DNA from 4 places in the Sphingomonas sp. J315 genome. Region 4 is predicted to be linked to each of the others. Evidence: predicted binding sites of a transcription regulator. Region 4 holds the regulator's gene; each other region holds the start of a gene.
What was found. Region 4 encodes LexA, which represses DNA repair genes until DNA is damaged. Its sites were predicted from a motif close to GTTCCNCNCTTGTTCT; they were not measured.

Region 1 (4,150 bases), 1.2 Mb from region 4:
CTCGCTTGATCCGCGCAGTGCCGCGTTTCTCTTCTTCGCGGGGCATGGCGTTCAGATTGCCGGAGAGAACTATTTGTTGCCGGTGGACGCCGACGCCGATGGAATCGTCGAGCGCGGCGTACCGCTGTCGCGAATGATGCGCGACATCGCGGCGAGGGCGCCGAAGCAAACGATTGCGGTGTTCGACGCGTGCCGCGACGGGCCACCGATCGTCACCGACCGGAACGCGGCAATTGGCTTCTCTTCGGTCCAGGCCCCGAACAACTTCTACGTCGCCTACTCGGCCGGATCGGGCCAGACCGCGCTCGACGGGTTGGCCGGATATGATCCCGACCCGAACGGCGTGTTTACCCGGCATTTTGTGCGAAATCTGTCGCCGCTGATCCCGTTCGACGCGGTGATCAAGCGAACCCGGGTTCAGGTCGCGCTGACTGCCCGTCGCGCGAGGCACGAGCAGAACCCGGCGATTTACGACCAGACGGCCGGAGAGATATGGCTCGATGGAGTGCCTCGCGCGGTGGCGCGTGCGGCACCGGCCGGCACCGAATGGGGCCTGATCCCCGATGCCCAAGCGCTGATTGTGTCGGACAATGGCGGTTGCGGATGGATGGCTCAGCTGGATAATCCGTTACGGGACGCGAAGCGTATGACCGCGACGCTGTCGGCGCTGGGTGTAGCAGTAAGGTGGATTCATCAGCCGAGTCGCGAACAGGTTTTAGAAGAGGCCCGCCTTTTGGGTACGGCGAGTGCCGGTACCAAGATCGTTTACCTGACTGGGCACGGGGTCATGGCCGATGAGGACGGCGCGATGCTGCTGTCGGGTGACCCGGTCAAGAACCAGGGCCGCGCGGCGGGCATGGGCGTGTTCCCGATCGGATTGGGGGAAATCAACGCGGCGATCGAAGCCGCGCACGTTCCTGTTGCGGAGACTGACGATAAGGCGGCGACGCGGGGCGCGGGGCGTCCACTGCGGGGCGAGAAGCCTGCGCGCATCCTCTATCTTGTCGATGCTTGCCTCAGCAGCGAGGTGGGCATGCTTGAGCGGAAGACCCGGTTTTTGCACAATTTCCTGAGCGGGGAAGCGCGAATGCGCGACAATGACGGCACCCGAAAGGGTAAGCCAGCGAGTCCGCCGCGTCCTGAAATAGGGATCATCTATGCGACTACGCCCTTCGGCTCGGCCTATGAAGGTGACAGCCGTGGCAGCCCCTACAGCATCGCTCTGCTTAACACGCTTGCCCGTCCGGGTTTGACTGTGCTGCAGGCGGCCAATCTGATGCGGGTCGAGGTCGAGGATATGACCGACGGATTCCAATCCCCGATCTTCGTGTGCACGATGGGAATGCGGGATTTCCGCCTGATCGACCCGGTGGAGGACAGGATCGCGCAAGCACCTGCAGCCCCAGCACCGGTGAACACCGGGCAAGTGTGCGTGAGTCAGTATCGCCGTTCGTCGATCCGCTAGTGAGCGTCAGAACAACTCACCCTGATCCCCGGTCGGCGGACGAAACAGGTCGCGGCGGAGCGGGGGAAAGGGCTGATCGAGTCCGTACCGCTTCGCCGCGATCCTGAATCGGGTGCGGAGCAGATCGGCCCAAGGCCCTTGGCCACGCATCCGGCTGTGGAAGTTCGGATCGTTGTCGCGCCCGCTCCGGATCGACTGGATCGTTGCCATGACCTTGGCCGCGCGGTCGGGGAAATGTTCGTCGAGCCAGGCGCGGAACAGCGGTGCGACCTCATGCGGCAGGCGGACAGGCAGGAAGAAGCAGCCGAGCGCACCCGCCTCCGCCGCGCGCTCCATGATGTGTTCGATCTCATGGTCGGTGATCGCCGGTATGACGGGGGAGAGCGAGACGAAGGTGGGGATGCCCGCCGCGCGCAGCTTTGCCACTGCGGCGAGGCGGCGTTCGGGGTGCGGTGCGCGCGGCTCGACGGTCATCGCGACCTTGGGGTCGAGCGAGGTGATCGACAGCATCACCGCTGCCAGCCCCTTGGCCGCCATCGGCCCCAGCAGGTCGATGTCGCGGGTCACCCGATGTGACTTGGTGGTGATAGTAATCGGGTGGTTGCACTGGGCCAGCAGTTCGATGCAGCCGCGCGTGATCTGCCAGGTCGCCTCGATCGGCTGATAAGGGTCGGTATTGGTACCGAACGCGATCGGCTGACAGACATAGCCGCGCTTGGCGAGGGCGGCGCGGAGCAGGGCGGGGGCGTCGGGCTTGGCGAACAGCTTCGTCTCGAAATCCAGGCCCGGCGACAGGTCGTGCCAAGCGTGGGTCGGGCGCGCGAAGCAATAGATGCAGCCATGCTCGCACCCGCGATACGGGTTCACCGAACGGTCAAAGGGAATGTCGGGCGACTGGTTGCGGCTGAGGATCGTGCGCGGATGCTCGACGGTCACAGTGGTGCGCAGCGGCGGTGCCTCGCCGTCGATATCCTCGCGCGCGTCGAGCCAATCGCCATCGGCCTCACGCGTCGGGAGCGCGAAACGGGTGCTTTCGCGATTATGCGTCGCGCCGCGAACGGGGCGGGGGGCGGCCATGGCATGACGGTAGCGCGCATGACGAAACAAAACAAGAACGATCCCAATAGCTGTCGATCAATCCCCGAAATGGGTTGACCGGCCGCTGGGCCTCCCACCACATCATCGCTTGAACAACAGGGGGAATCGATGCGTCGTGTTTATCTGGCTGTAGCCATGCCCTTTTTCGCTGCCAGCGCGACGCCGGCGATGGCGGAGGACAAGGAGCCATGCGCCGCGGAGATGGTGTGTGCGAGCAATCCCAGATCGGTGGTCGAGGCGTTTCGCGAGGCGGGGCTGAAGGCCAAGCTGGTGTTGGACAGCGAGGGCGATCCGCTGATCGAAAGCGCCGCGTCGGGGTATAATTTCGACACGTTCTTCTACGGCTGCGTCGAGACGAATGCGTGCGACTCGCTCCAGTTCCGTGTGACATTCATCAAGGAGCCGGAGAACACGGTTGAACTGGCAAACAAATGGAACGCCAGGAAGCGGTTCTCGCACATGTACGTGACCGACGAGGGGCAACTGATCGTCAATTTCGACGTCACCACCGTCGGGGGCCTGAACAAGAAGAATTTCGGCGATGTGCTCGCCACCTGGGAGTCGGTGCTGGGCGAGCTTGGCAAATTTTTCGACGAGCATATCCCGGCCAAGCCGGCGGCGAAGAAGGAAGGCTGACCCAAGCAATTCTTCGCGGTGCACAACCGCTCTGGTCGATTGGCCGTCGAGCGCCTAGCTGAGGCGCTCGACGCCGTGGAGGGCCGGATGAAGCGTACAGGCTGGGTGATTTTCAGCGCCGCGGCGATCGTGACGATCGCGATGGGGGTGCGTCAGGCGTTCGGGCTGTTCCTGCCCGACATGAGCACCGACCTCAGCATTGGCCGGTCGAGCTTTGGCCTGTCGCTGGCGTTGCAGAATCTGTTGTTCGGGCTGGTCCAGCCCTTCGTCGGCGCGCTGGCCGATCGGCATGGCGCGGGGCGCGTGGTGGCGGGCGGGACCTTGCTCTACGCCATCGGGCTGCTCGCGGCGTCGGTGGCGGGGAGCGCCATCGGGCTGCACATGTCGTTCGGGCTGATGGTCGGGATGGCGCTGTCGGCGACGACCTTCGTCGTCGTGCTGGGTGCGGTCGGGCGCGTGGTCACGCCGGAGCGGCGGAGCATGGCGTTCGGTATCGTGACTGCGGGTGGGTCGCTCGGCCAGTTTCTGGTGGTGCCTGCGGGGCAGCTACTGATTGGCGAGCTCGGCTGGCGGATGGCGCTGGTGGCGCTGGCGGGGCTGATTGCGGTGATGCTGGCATTGGCGGTTGGTGTTTCAGGCAAGCCGGCTGTGGCGGGGTCTCAGGATGGTGGGGACGGGCAGACGCTGCGCCAAGCGTTGAGCGAGGCGGCGGGGCATCGCGGCTTCTGGCTGCTCAATGCCGGGTTTTTCGTGTGCGGTTTCCATGTCGCGTTCATTGCGACGCATTTCCCCGCTTATCTCACCGACAAGGGGCTGGGGCTGGCGATCGGCGCGAATGCGCTGGCGCTGGTCGGCCTGTTCAACATCTTCGGTTCCTATCTGTTCGGCCTGTGGGGCGGGCGGTGGAGCAAGAAGGGGCTGCTCGCCGCGCTCTATGCCGCGCGGGGTGTG
Region 2 (4,150 bases), 1.2 Mb from region 4:
CGACGCGCTGCGCACCAATGCCGAAAGCTCGGCATCCGTCCCGTTATCCGCGCCAGCTCGGTAATGGGGCTCGGCCCCGCACCCAAGCCGCTCGACCTGATCATGATGGACCCGCCCTATGGCACCGGCGCGGGATCTGTCGCGCTCGACAAGCTCGCCCGCCTCGGCTGGACCGGTCCCGCCACCTGGATCAGCATCGAAACCGCCAAGGCCGAAAGTGTCGACGTCGCCGGTTTCATCACCGATACGGAGCGGGTTCACGGCAAGGCCAAGCTGACGATCTTGCGGCCCGCCTAGGCTTTCGAGCGCATCGCCACCAGTGCCACAAGGCTCACCGCCGCAGCCCTGCTCAGATACCAGCCCACCGGGGCGAGCCCGTAGCTCATCGCCAGCTTCTGCGCGATCACCGGGGTCAGCCCGCCGCCGATCACTCCCGCCACGTTGAACGCCATTGACACGCCGGTATAGCGCACCCGCGCGGGAAACAGGTCGGTCAGCCATGCGCTGAGCGGCCCATAGACAAACCCCATCAGGAACAGGATCCCCGACAGGAACACCAGCACCCCGGCAATTCCGCCCGCCATCAGCGGCGCCATCACGAACCCCGCGCCGACCACCGCGACGCACCCGCCCGCAAGCACGCGGCGCGGGTCGAGCTTCGCGTCGGCCAGCCACGCGGCGAGATAGATGCCCAGCGCCATGAACAGGATCGCGACCAGCTGGCACCCCAGGAACGTCTGCATTGAATAGCCCAGCGTCTTGGTCCCCCAGCCGAGCAGGAACGCCGTCGCAACGTAATAGGCCGCAAAGCACGCGATCGCCTCCACCGTGCCCGCCAGCAACGTCGCGCCATGCTTTTCGATCAACTCGCCCAGCGGCACCCGCGGCGGCGGCGCTTCGGCGAGGCACGCCTTGAACTCGGGCGTCTCGCCCAGCTTGAGGCGCACCCACAGCCCGACCAGCACCAGTGCCGCCGACAGCGCAAACGGAATGCGCCAGCCCCATTCGGCGAACTGCGCCGGAGTCATCCAGCTCAACAGCAGCAGAAACAGCCCATTCGCGGCGATGAACCCAGCCGGCGTGCCCATCTGCGTGCGCACAGCCATAGCGTGCGCGCCAGCCCGGCGGCGCATTCTCCACCGCCAGCAACGCCGCCCCGCCCCATTCGCCACCCAGGCTGAACCCCTGCCCGAAGCGCAGCACGCACAAGGCCGGCGGCGCGACGACCCCTGCGGTCGCATAGGTCGGCAGGAACGCCACCAATGTCGTGGAAAGCCCCATCGTCAGCAGTGACGCGACCAGGGTCGCCTTGCGCCCGATCCGGTCGCCATAATGGCCAAACACCGCTGCACCCAATGGCCGCGCGAAAACGCCACGCCCAATGTCGCGAAGCTCAGCATCTGCTGAACCCCGGCATCGCTCTTGGGAAAGAAGATCTGCCCGAACACCAGCGCCGCGGCGGTCGCGTAGATATAGAAATCGTAGAACTCGATCCCCGTCCCCACGAAACTCGCCCACAGCGCGCGCCGTCGCCGCGTCCGGTCAGCGTCCATCCGTCCCCTCCCAAATTCAGCGCCCCCGGCGCCGCTTATTCTTCGCGTCCTCAAAGCATGTGGTGCGCGTCACCTGCACCACCTTGCCGTCCTTGTCCTTGATCTCGTTCCGCCCCTCGACGCACGGCTTTTGCTCAGGCTGCTGCTCCTGAAACCCGCCCGTGCGCCACCCGACATACAGCCCCACCAGCGCCAATGCCGCGATCAGCACCAGCCTGCGTCTGTCGAACCGCTTGCGATATTTCTCGAACATCGCGCATCCCTGCCTCACCTCCGCGCCGCCCGGCAACTCCCCACGCAATCGCGCTTGCCCCGATTCGCTCCGTTCCCTACCTGTTCGCAATGTCCGTACCCCAGCCTTCCGCCGACGATCCCCCTATCTGCGTGGCCTCAACGCGCCGCAGCGTGAAGCGGTGCTCACCGTCGACGGCCCCGTCCTCGTCCTCGCCGGCGCCGGCACGGGTACCGCCGCGCTCACCGCGCGCCTCGCCCACCTGCTCTGGACCCGCCGCGCCTATCCGTCGGAGATCCTGTCGGTCACCTTCACGAACAAGGCCGCGCGCGGATGCGGGAGCGCGTCCGCCACCATGTCGGCGACGCGGTCGAGGGGATGCCCTGGCTCAGGCACCTTTCACGCGATCGGCGCGAAGATGCTGCGCCGCCACGCCGAGCTGGTCGGGCTTGCAGAGCAACCTCACCATCCTCGACACCGACGACCAGCTGCGCCTGCTCAAGCAGCTCATCGTCGCCAACGACCTCGACGAAAAGCGCTGGCCCGCGGCGCCAGCTCGGCGGCCTGATCGACGGGTGGAAGAACAAGGGCCTGACCCCGACATGCTCGACGCGGGCGAGTCCGAGCATTTCGCCAACGGCGAAGGGCCAGTCGCTCTACCAGCAGTACCAGGACCGCCTGCGCGCGCTCAACGCCTGCGATTTCGGCGACCTGCTGCTCCACATGCTCACCATCCTGCGCACCCACCGCGACGTTGCAGCAATACCAACAGCGCTTCCGCTGCATCACGGTGGACGAGTATCAGGACACCAACAGCGTCCAGTATCTCTGGCTCCGCCTGCTCGCGCAGGAGCGCAAGAATATCTGCTGCGTCGGCGACGACGACCAGTCGATCTACAGCTGGCGCGGCGCGCAGGTCGAAAACATCCTGAAGTTCGAAAGGACTTCCCGGCGCCAAGGTCATCCGCCTCGAACAGAATTACCGCTCCACCCCCCATATCCTCGCCGCCGCCGGCGCGGTGATCGCCAACAATAGCGGCCGCCTCGGCAGGGAATTGTGGACCGAGATCGATGCGGGCGAAAGGTCCGCGTCATCGGCGTGTGGGACGGCCCGGAAGAAGCGCGCCGCGTCGGTGAGGACATCGAAAGCGCCCGCATCCGCACCGGCAAGAGCCTCGACGATTTCGCTATCCTCGTCCGGGCCCAGCACCAGACGCGCGAGTTCGAAGACCGCTTCATTGCCATCGGCCTGCCCTATCGCATCGTCGGCGGCTTCCGCTTCTACGAACGCGCCGAAATCCGCGACGCGCTCGCCTATCTCCGCCTCGTCCACCAGCCCGCCGACGACCTCGCCTTCGAACGCATCGTCAACGTCCCCAAGCGCGGCCTGGGCGACAAGGCGATCGCGAAGATCCACATGCTCGCCCGCGCCGAGGGCATCCCGCTCCTGACCGCCGCCGCGCGCATCCTCGACACCGACGAGCTGACGCCGCAGGCCCGCCGCGCGCTCGGCAGCTTCGTCGGCGACGTCGCCCGCTGGAGCCAGATGCTCCGCGCGCCCGTGCCCACGGAGGTGAGGCGCTGCCCGAAACCCGCATCGGCCAGCTGTCCCACACCGAACTCGCCCAGATCATCCTCGACGAAAGCGGCTACACCGCGATGTGGCAGGCGGACCGCACCGCCGAAGCCGCCGGGCCGCCTCGAAAACCTCTCAGAACTCGTCCGCGCGATGGAGGAGTATGAAACGCTCGGCGCGTTCCTCGAACATGTCAGCCTCGTCATGGATAACGAGAATAACGCCGACGAGCCCAAGGTCACGATCATGACCATCCACGCGGCCAAGGGGCTGGAATTCGACACCGTCTTCCTCGCCGGGTGGAGGAAGGCCTGTTTCCCAGCCAGCGCGCGCTCGACGAAGGCGGCCTCGCCAGCCTCGAGGAGGAACGCCGCCTCGCCTATGTCGCGATCACCCGCGCCCGCCGCCAGGCGACGATCCTCCACGCCGCCAACCGCCGCATCTACGGCCAATGGACCAGCTCCATCCCCAGCCGCTTCGTCGGCGAGCTACCCAAGGCGCATGTCGACGAGGAATCGACCCTATCCGGCGGCGCGAGCCTGTGGCGCGCCAACTGGAGCGAACACGCCGACCCTTCGCTGACGTAGGCCGAGGCACCGGGCCGCGGCCCCGGCTGGCAACGCGCCGCCGCCCCAGCTCCAGCTTCACCACCGCCCCCAAACGCGTCGTCGAAAACCGCGGTAGCGCGGTGAGCCTCGGCAACAAGGGCCGCGACGACCTCTCGCTCGGCATGCGCGTTTTCCATCAGAAATTCGGCTATGGCGAAATCGTCGAGATCGAAGGCAACAA
Region 3 (4,150 bases), 640 kb from region 4:
ACTTCGCGGCGGCCGGCGAGATAGTCGGCGGTGATGGAGTCGGTGCAGGCGAGCACCTGTTCGAACGTCCCCTGTGCGACGACCTCGCCGCCATGGACGCCCGCGCCCGGCCCCATGTCGATGACGTAATCGGCGCTGCGGATCGCGTCCTCGTCATGTTCGACCACCAGCACGGTGTTGCCGAGATCGCGGAGCCGCCGGAGGGTGACGAGCAGCATGTCGTTGTCGCGCTGATGCAGGCCGATGCTGGGTTCGTCGAGGACGTAGAGGACGCCGGACAGGCCGCTGCCGATCTGTGACGCGAGGCGGATGCGCTGGCTCTCCCCGCCCGACAGCGTGCCGCTGGTGCGATCGAGGTTGAGGTAATCGAGGCCGACATTGTTGAGGAAGCCGAGGCGTTCGTCGATTTCCTTGAGGATCGCGCGGGCGATCTCCTGCTGCTGGCCGGTGAGCGCGGCGGGAAGCGTCTGGAAGAACGGGACCGCGTCGGCGACCGACAGGCGGGTGACGCTGGAGATGTCGCGGCCCGCGATCTTGACCGCCAGCGCCTCCGGCTTGAGGCGCGCGCCGTGGCAGGTCTCGCACGGGTGCGCGGCCTGGTATTTGGACAGTTCCTCGCGCATCCAGGCGCTTTCGGTCTGGAGCATGCGGCGGTTGAGGTTGCCGATGACGCCCTCGAACGGCTTCTTCACGTCGTAGCTCTTGCGGCCGTCGATGAAGGTGAGCGTGACCGGACGCCCGCCGGTGCCGTGGAGGATGATCAGCTGGACCTCGCCGGGCAGGTCCTTCCACGGGGTGTCGAGGGAGAAGCCGAATTCGCGGGCGAGGCTGCCGAGCACCTGCATGTAATAGGGGCTGGGCGGATTGGACTTGGCCCAGGGGACGACCGCACCCTTCTTGATGCTCAGCTCATGGTTGGGGACGACGAGGTCTTCGTCGAACACCAGCTTTTCGCCGAGGCCGTCGCACGCCGGGCACGCGCCCTGCGGGGCGTTGAAGGAGAACAGGCGCGGTTCGATCTCGGCGATGGTGAAGCCGCTGACAGGACAGGCGAAGCGTTCGGAGAAGACGATGCGGTTGGGCGGCAGACCGGTGCCCTTCATCTTGCCATCCGTCACCCCGGCGAAAGCCGGGGTCTCTGACGGCAGCGCGCCTTCGCTGGAGGCCCCAGCTTTCGCTGGGGCGACGTCGTGGGTGAAGCTCTGCGGCGCTTCGTTTACGCGGTTGTTGGCGAGCGCGTCGACCGTGGTGTCCACCAGATCGACGAAGGCCAGCCCGTCCGCCAGCTTCAGCGCCGTCTCGAAGCTCTCCGCGAGGCGCGTGGCGATGTCGTCGCGGACCACCAGGCGGTCCACGACCACCTCGATGTCATGCTTGTACTTCTTGTCGAGCGCGGGGGCTTCCTCGATCAGATAGGTTTCGCCGTCGATGCGGACGCGCTGGAAACCGGCCTTTTGCCACTCGGCGAGTTCCTTGCGATACTCGCCCTTGCGGCCGCGCACGACGGGGGCGAGGAGCAGCAGGCGGGTGCCTTCGGGGAGCGCGAGGACGCGGTCGACCATCTGGCTGACAGTCTGCGCCGCGATGGGCAGACCGGTGGCGGGGCTGTAGGGGATGCCGACGCGCGCCCACAGCAGGCGCATATAATCGTAGATCTCGGTCACCGTCGCGACGGTCGAGCGCGGGTTGCGGCTGGTCGTCTTCTGCTCGATGCTGATCGCGGGGCTGAGGCCATCGATATGCTCGACATCGGGCTTCTGCATCATCTCGAGGAACTGGCGCGCATAGGCGCTCAGGCTCTCGACATAGCGCCGCTGCCCCTCGGCATAGATGGTATCGAAGGCGAGGCTGGATTTGCCGCTGCCCGACAGGCCGGTGATGACCGTCAGCGTGTCGCGCGGAATGTCGATGTCCACGCCCTTGAGGTTATGCTCGCGCGCGCCGCGGACGGAAATGTGAGTCAGTGCCATGCCGGGAGTTCTAGCTTTGTTCTTGAGGGGAAGCTAGGGGGGAGATAGGGGCGCGGGCGGCGGGTTGCGAGGGGGGGGGGCACCAGCAAAGCTGGTTGATGTGCGTTCGGGGTTCATTGGCCTGGTGACGCGCAAGCCGGGGTGAGAGCGCGGGTGCAACGGGCCTACGGTTCCGGCTTCACAGACTGGGTCAGGGCGGTCTTCTTACATTTTCAGTTGGCGTCCATCCCCCCAATTCCATCCACCCGCCGTTCATACCGACTCGCCGACTATCGCGGCATGGACTTTGGGAGCGGAACGATGCGGCGTGTGCGTGGAGTGAGCCTGGCGGCGATGGCGCTGGTGCTGGCGGGTGGGGGGTGTCGGTTCGGCTTCGACGGCGGGTGCGCCTGCTCCCGCCGCCAATGCCCCTTCCCCCGCCGCGCAGGCCGGATGGCGGGCGGATGCTGGCGATTATTACTGGATCGACGCCGCCGATGGCTTGCTGGAGGCGATCGGCGATGCGCCGCCGGACTTCACCTTTGGCTTCGGGCGCGGGGATGCGTGGGGCTGGGAGTTGCAGACCGGGCATCTGGTGCTGGCTGAGACCGACGAGGATGGCGCGATGCGCTATTATTATTTCGAGCCGGATGCGGATGCACCGTTCCTGGTGCAGGAGGCGCGGCGCTCATTCGCCTATCAGGGGCAGCGGCTGGCGCTGGTCTATGACAGCGGCGGTGCGGCCTTGTCCCCGCGCGAGAGCGACATGTGGGACGATCGGGCCGCCGAATTGTATGAGCGCGGCATCGATCTGCGCGAGGCTGCGGACGGCGAGGAGCAATGGGACGCGGTCGACGCCGGATGGTGGGCGGGCCAGATCGCGACGGTGATCGAATGGCGGCTGCGCTGGGAAACCGGGCGGATGCGGCATCCGGGCTGGCAGCGCTGGCGCAGCGGGGCGGACGGCGTGCGCTGGCGCTTGCGGCTGGAGCGCGAGCGCGAGCGGCGGCGGCTGGACGGCGATCGCTTTCGCCGCTGGCAGCGCGACGATTTTCGTGGGGCCCCGCCGCGCTTTGACGGACCGGGTCGACCGGGTCGTCCCGGGCTGGGCGTGCGTCCGCCATGGCGCGACCGCGATGGCCGACCGGGAGCCGGTCGACCCGGCGGCGGGCGGCCGGAGAGTGGACGGCCCGGAGTTGGACGCCCGGGCGGGCGGCCGGAGGGCGGCCAGAGTGGCGCGGGACGTCCCGGCGGTGGTCGGCCCGAGGCTGGTCGGCCCGGTGCCGGACGTCCGGGTGGTGGACGGCCCGAGGGTGGCCAGACTGGCGCGGGACGTCCCGGCGGACAGCGGCCGGACGGAGGGCGGCCGGGCATGACCCCATCGCCGGCGCCGACTCCCGCGCCGGTGCCGCCGGTCGCGGTGCAACCTGCCCCAACCCCTGCCCCGCCACCCGTTGCGACACCGCGTCCGCCCCGCCCCGGTGCCGGGCGACCCGAAGGCGATCGCCCCGGCCAGTGGCGTCGCCGGATGCCCGAGGGTGCGGTGCCGCGGGAAAGTGGCCCGCAGGGTCCGGTCCGCATCACGCCGCAGCCCGGCACGGTGCCGCAAACTTCGCCCCAGCCGCGCCCGCAATGGCGACCGCAGCCGCAGCCTCAGGCCCAGCCCCAGCCGCGCCCGCAATGGCGACCGCAGCCGCAGCCTCAGGCCCAGCCCCAGCCGCGCCCGCAATGGCGACCGCAACCGCAACCGCAGCCTCAATCCCAGCCTCAGGCTCAACCCCAGCCGCGCCCGCAATATACCCCGCCACAGCGCCCGCAGGCCGCGCCGCCCCCGGTTCGGGTCGCACCTCCACCGCCACCGCCGCCGCCGCCGCCGGCACCGACGCGGCCGACCGAGCCGGTACGCCTGCCCAGCGACAATGCGGCCGAACGACCGCAATAATTCGGCTCAGTCCGGCGTGAAGGGCAGGATACCGCGATAGTGCGCGGCGGGCGGCGCGCCGGGGATGGTCGCGCCGCGACCGAGCAGGAAGACGTGGCGGACGATCTCTGCCTGCTGCTCGATCCCGTAGCGGTCGAGCGTCCAGCCGGGCTTGAGCGCGTAATCGTAGCGGCAGAACGGGTGGCGGCGCAGGGGCAGGAAGATGCCCTGCTGATGCTGCCAGACATGGGTCATCTCATGGATGAAATGGCCCTGGAGC
Region 4 (4,150 bases):
CACGGTGATGCGCGGCGGGCGAGAGTGGCGGATTGCCGCGACACGCAGCGGTTATAGGATTCCGTGGCGCGAGATGGTCGCGTTCTGTGCGTCGGTCGACATCATCGTCGCCGACCGCTGGCTGCCGCGCGGGTGCGTGCCGAAATGGCTGAAATTGGACCGCGCGAAGCTGTCGGAGACCGGCGGGGTGGCGATCACGTTCGACCGGACGCCGCAGGTGGTGACGGTGCGGCGCGCGGGGGCGCGGCATCCTTGGTTAGAGGCGGAGACGGTGATGCCGCCGAAGGATTGAGGGAGACGCTCAACTCAATCGCGCACAACTTCATAGCGCGAGACGCGGCCTGCAGCATCGACATCGACCACGAGCCATTCGGAGTCGAGGGAAAGCAGCGACCGTTCGTTACCGAGCCAATAAACATAGTCGCGGTCGCGGAAGTAGCCCGCGTTAGACGGAGCGCCCAACAGCGCGACCAGTTCGCTGCGGTTCAGACCGTCGAGCTTCCCGCTCCACATCAGATGCTCGATCATGTGTATGCGCGCCTGATCATCGATTCGCTCTACCTGCTTCCAACGATCTGAATCGAAGGGGCGGACTGGCAGATACCCGGTCATGAACCCATAGGTGACAGCGCCAGCCAGGAAGGTGACGAGCAGACCCGCGACACAACCCAATCTGCGGGCGCGCGTGCCATGTCGCTGTCCTACGCCCCGCCGGGAAACCGCTCGAATTCCGGCAAGCCATGCGCATCCTTCATCCAGCCGATGCGGTCGGCGGTCTGGATATGCGCGGCGGCGGGGACGGCTTCGGGGTCGTCGAGGGTCGATGCCTGAACGTCGACGAGGCCGGGAAGGTTGGTGGCATTGCGGTAGAATAGCCCGGTGCCGCAGGTCGGACAGAACCAGCGACGGCCGGTTTCGGATGAGGCATATTCGCGCGGGTTGCCCTGCGTGACCGTCAGCGCGTCCTCGGGATACATCGCCCAGCCGACCATCGGCGCACCGGCGCAGCGGCGGCAATCGGTGCAGTGGCACAGCGCCTGACCGCCGTGCAGCGGATCGCCGTCGATCTCGTAACGTACCGCGCCGCAATGGCATCCACCGGTCAGGGTCACGCTGGCTCTCCTTTGGTGTTGGACGTCGCGTGGCTCGGCGTATTCGCTCTTGCCTGACTCCCCACCCCAACCCCTCCCCTGATGGGGATGGGTCAAGACATTCAATAGCGCCGCAGCAGTCCGGCCAACTTGCCCTGCACGCGCACCTGATCGGGGCGGTAGCGCTGGGGGTCGTAGCTGCGGTTGGCCGGGTCGAGGCGGACCATGCTGCCCTCGTTCCGGAAATATTTCAGCGTTGCTTCCATCTCGTCGATCAGTGCGACCACGATCTCGCCATCGCGCGCGGTTTCCTGACGCCGAATCAGCGCATAGTCGCCGTCGAAAATCCCGGCCTCGACCATCGAGTCCCCTGCGACCTCCAGCGCATAATGATCGCCCGACCCGAGCAGGGCGGCGGGGACGGGGAGCATCGTGGACCCTTCCAGCGCCTCGATCGGCACGCCCGCCGCGATGCGGCCGTGCAGCGGGATTTCGATCACGTCGTTCGCCGGCTGCGGCGCGGGGCGCGGCATCGCGACGACCGTCGACTTCGGCGCGACCTTCTTCGTCTCGCCGCGCTCGGGCATCTTGACCACTTCGAGCGCGCGGGCGCGATTGGGCAGGCGGCGCAGGAAGCCGCGCTCCTCCAATGCCGAGATCAGGCGGTGCACGCCCGATTTGGACTTGAGGTCGAGCGCGTCCTTCATCTCCTCGAACGAGGGCGAAACCCCGGTCTCGGCCAGACGGTCGGCGATGAAGCAGATCAGCTCATGCTGCTTCTTCGTAAGCATTGGACGTCCCCTATCAAGAACAGACGTGGAACGTTTACGCCTTGTTCCACGCGGCGTCAAGCGGGTGCGACTCAGCCGATGTCGAGGATTTCCACCGAGTCGCCCGCTGCCGCTGCCGGAACATGTGGGGCACGCACGATCAGGCAGTCGGACGTGGCCAAAATGCGCAGCATCGAGCTGTCCTGGCGGTCGGCGGGATGAACGCGGCCGTCGCGATGGACGGCGCGGATATAGTCCTCACGCGGGCCGTTCGGGGGAGTGGGCCGCCGAGGATCGCGCTGCGGCGGCGGGGCAGCGGATCGGCTGCGCCCGAAAGATGGGCGACCATGGGCAGCACGAACAACAGGGCGGTGACATGCGCCGATACGGGGTTGCCGGGCAGGCCGAGCACGGCAGCGTCGCGCATCCGACCGGCCATCACCGGCTTGCCGGGGCGCATCGCGACCTTCCAGAAGTCGATCGCCGCGCCCGCGGCCTGGAGCGCAGGGTGGACCAAATCATGGTCGCCGACCGACGCGCCGCCGGTGGTGACCAGCAGATCGGCGTCGACCGCGGCGAAGGCGTGGGTCAGGGCGTCGATACTGTCGGGCAGGATGCCGAGGTCGATCAGCTCGATCGGGAGCGTTGCCAGCATCGCGGCGAGCATTGCGCCGTTGCTTTCGGGCAGCTGGCCGGTCGCGAGCGGCTGGCCCGGCGCGCGCAGCTCGTCCCCCGTCGCGGCGATGGCGACGCGGATGCGGCGACGGACGGGCAGGTTGGCGTGGCCCGCGATGGCGGCGAGCGCGATGCGCGCCGGGGTCAGACGTGCACCCGCTTCGACCAGCCTGTCGCCGGTCGCGAAATCGAGCCCGGCGACGCGGACATGTGCGCCGACGCGCGGCGGCCCTTCACCGTCCAGCGCCAGCGCATCGCCCTCGCGCCGCGCTTCCTCCTGTATCATGATCGTGTCCGCGCCCTGCGGCACCGCCGCGCCGGTGAAGATGCGGACCGACTCACCCGGCGCGACGGTCCCCGCAAAGGGTCGACCCGCCGCACTCTCGCCGATCACCCGCCACGGGCCGGGCAGGTCGGCGAAGCGGATCGCATAGCCATCCATCGCCGACAGCGGCAGTTCGGGCTGCGTGCGCAACGCGGTGACCGGCTCGGCCGCCCAGCGCCCGGCGGCGTCGCGCAACGGCACGCGTTCGGCCGCGACCGGCTGGGCGAGTGCGAACATGCGCTGTTGCGCCTCGGTTACGGAAATCATCCCCGACATCGCTCCCCGATTAGCCGGGAGGCGTGACCGGGTCGAGCGCTCAGCGCGGGCGCGCCGCCTCGCTCAGCCGCGCCATTTCATGCGGGCGCAGCGGCAGGCGGAATTCGGCGACATGCCGTGCGCCATGGCATTCGATCACCCGGATCGGCCAGCCGCCGATCTGCGGCAGCGACAGCCACAGCCCGCACAGCGGCGCAAATTCGGTATCGCTCTCGAACTCGACCAGCGCATTGCTCAGCGAGGTGATCTGGGCGTTCCACCAGCTGCTGCCCGAGCGGACATGCGTAGCGGCGTCGAGCTTGATCGCGTTCTTGACGGCGCCAAGCGGGGATGTCGTCCCAGCCATCGGCTCTTGCACCACCGCCGGACGCCGGTTGGCGACCTGACGCAGCCACGGCATCAGGATCTGCCAGCCAATTTCATCGGCAAAGGCGATCCCCGCCTGGCCGCGTTCGGTCCAGCGGATTTCGCCCGCGATCGGGCGCAGCCCGTCTAGCGTGATCTCCACCGCCTCACCCACGCGCAGCGGTGCGCGGGTTTCGATGCCGAGGCCAGCGGGCGACAGGTTGCGGGTCCAGGCGAAATCGACCTGATCGCCATGCCGCAGGCACAACCGCTGGCGCAGCTCGATGCGCGGCATCTGACGGCGTTCGGCTGGCAAGGCGGCGAGGCAGCGGGCGAGCGCCGCGACCACGTCCATCGGTTCGTCGAAACAGAAGGTGAAGGCCGAGGGGTCGTCGCCCAGCACCGATCCTTCGGCGCTGACGCCAAAGGGCAGTTCGATCCGGCCGCGATCGCCATTGGTGACCGGACCGGTAACGGTGAGCGTCGCCCCGGCAGAGGTGATGCGGTGGACAAAGCAGTCGCGCGTGCCGTCGCTGCCGACCAGCCGACCGTGCGTCGCATTCTCCGCGCTTCCCGGCTGTGCGGGATCAAGCCCGCCCGACAATGAAAATATGGCTGACCGCCCCGTACCTGACATAACGCCCCACAACTGAACCGAAAAATGATGC

Region 1: LRS08_RS00245 (PA0069 family radical SAM protein) is a predicted target of LexA. The motif match lies at 2,653-2,668, and genes of this name have one in related genera.
Region 2: LRS08_RS00045 (UvrD-helicase domain-containing protein) is a predicted target of LexA. The motif match lies at 1,878-1,893, and genes of this name have one in related genera.
Region 3: uvrA (excinuclease ABC subunit UvrA) is a predicted target of LexA. The motif match lies at 1,978-1,993, and genes of this name have one in related genera.

The regions. Positions count from the first base shown of each region.
Region 1 is NZ_CP088296.1:37,538-41,687, reverse strand. It holds gene LRS08_RS00250 (caspase family protein) at 1-1,465, shown strand, start outside; gene LRS08_RS00245 (PA0069 family radical SAM protein) at 1,472-2,542, opposite strand; gene LRS08_RS00240 (YbjN domain-containing protein) at 2,672-3,199, shown strand; gene LRS08_RS00235 (MFS transporter) at 3,287-4,150, shown strand, end outside.
Region 2 is NZ_CP088296.1:2,976-7,125, forward strand. It holds partial or broken gene LRS08_RS00030 (RsmD family RNA methyltransferase) at 1-297, shown strand, start outside; partial or broken gene LRS08_RS00035 (MFS transporter) at 294-1,553, opposite strand; gene LRS08_RS00040 (hypothetical protein) at 1,570-1,806, opposite strand; gene LRS08_RS00045 (UvrD-helicase domain-containing protein) at 1,967-2,353, shown strand; partial or broken gene LRS08_RS00050 (UvrD-helicase domain-containing protein) at 2,353-2,821, shown strand; partial or broken gene LRS08_RS00055 (3'-5' exonuclease) at 2,885-4,150, shown strand, end outside.
Region 3 is NZ_CP088296.1:3,355,624-3,359,773, reverse strand. It holds gene uvrA (excinuclease ABC subunit UvrA) at 1-1,970, opposite strand, end outside; gene LRS08_RS17140 (hypothetical protein) at 2,323-3,891, shown strand; partial or broken gene LRS08_RS17135 (vgr related protein) at 3,898-4,150, opposite strand, start outside.
Region 4 is NZ_CP088296.1:2,718,048-2,722,197, forward strand. It holds gene LRS08_RS20105 (hypothetical protein) at 1-292, shown strand, start outside; gene LRS08_RS13840 (hypothetical protein) at 307-528, opposite strand; gene LRS08_RS13845 (GFA family protein) at 702-1,112, opposite strand; gene lexA (transcriptional repressor LexA) at 1,214-1,882, opposite strand; partial or broken gene LRS08_RS13855 (molybdopterin molybdotransferase MoeA) at 1,954-3,137, opposite strand; gene LRS08_RS13860 (PilZ domain-containing protein) at 3,178-4,086, opposite strand.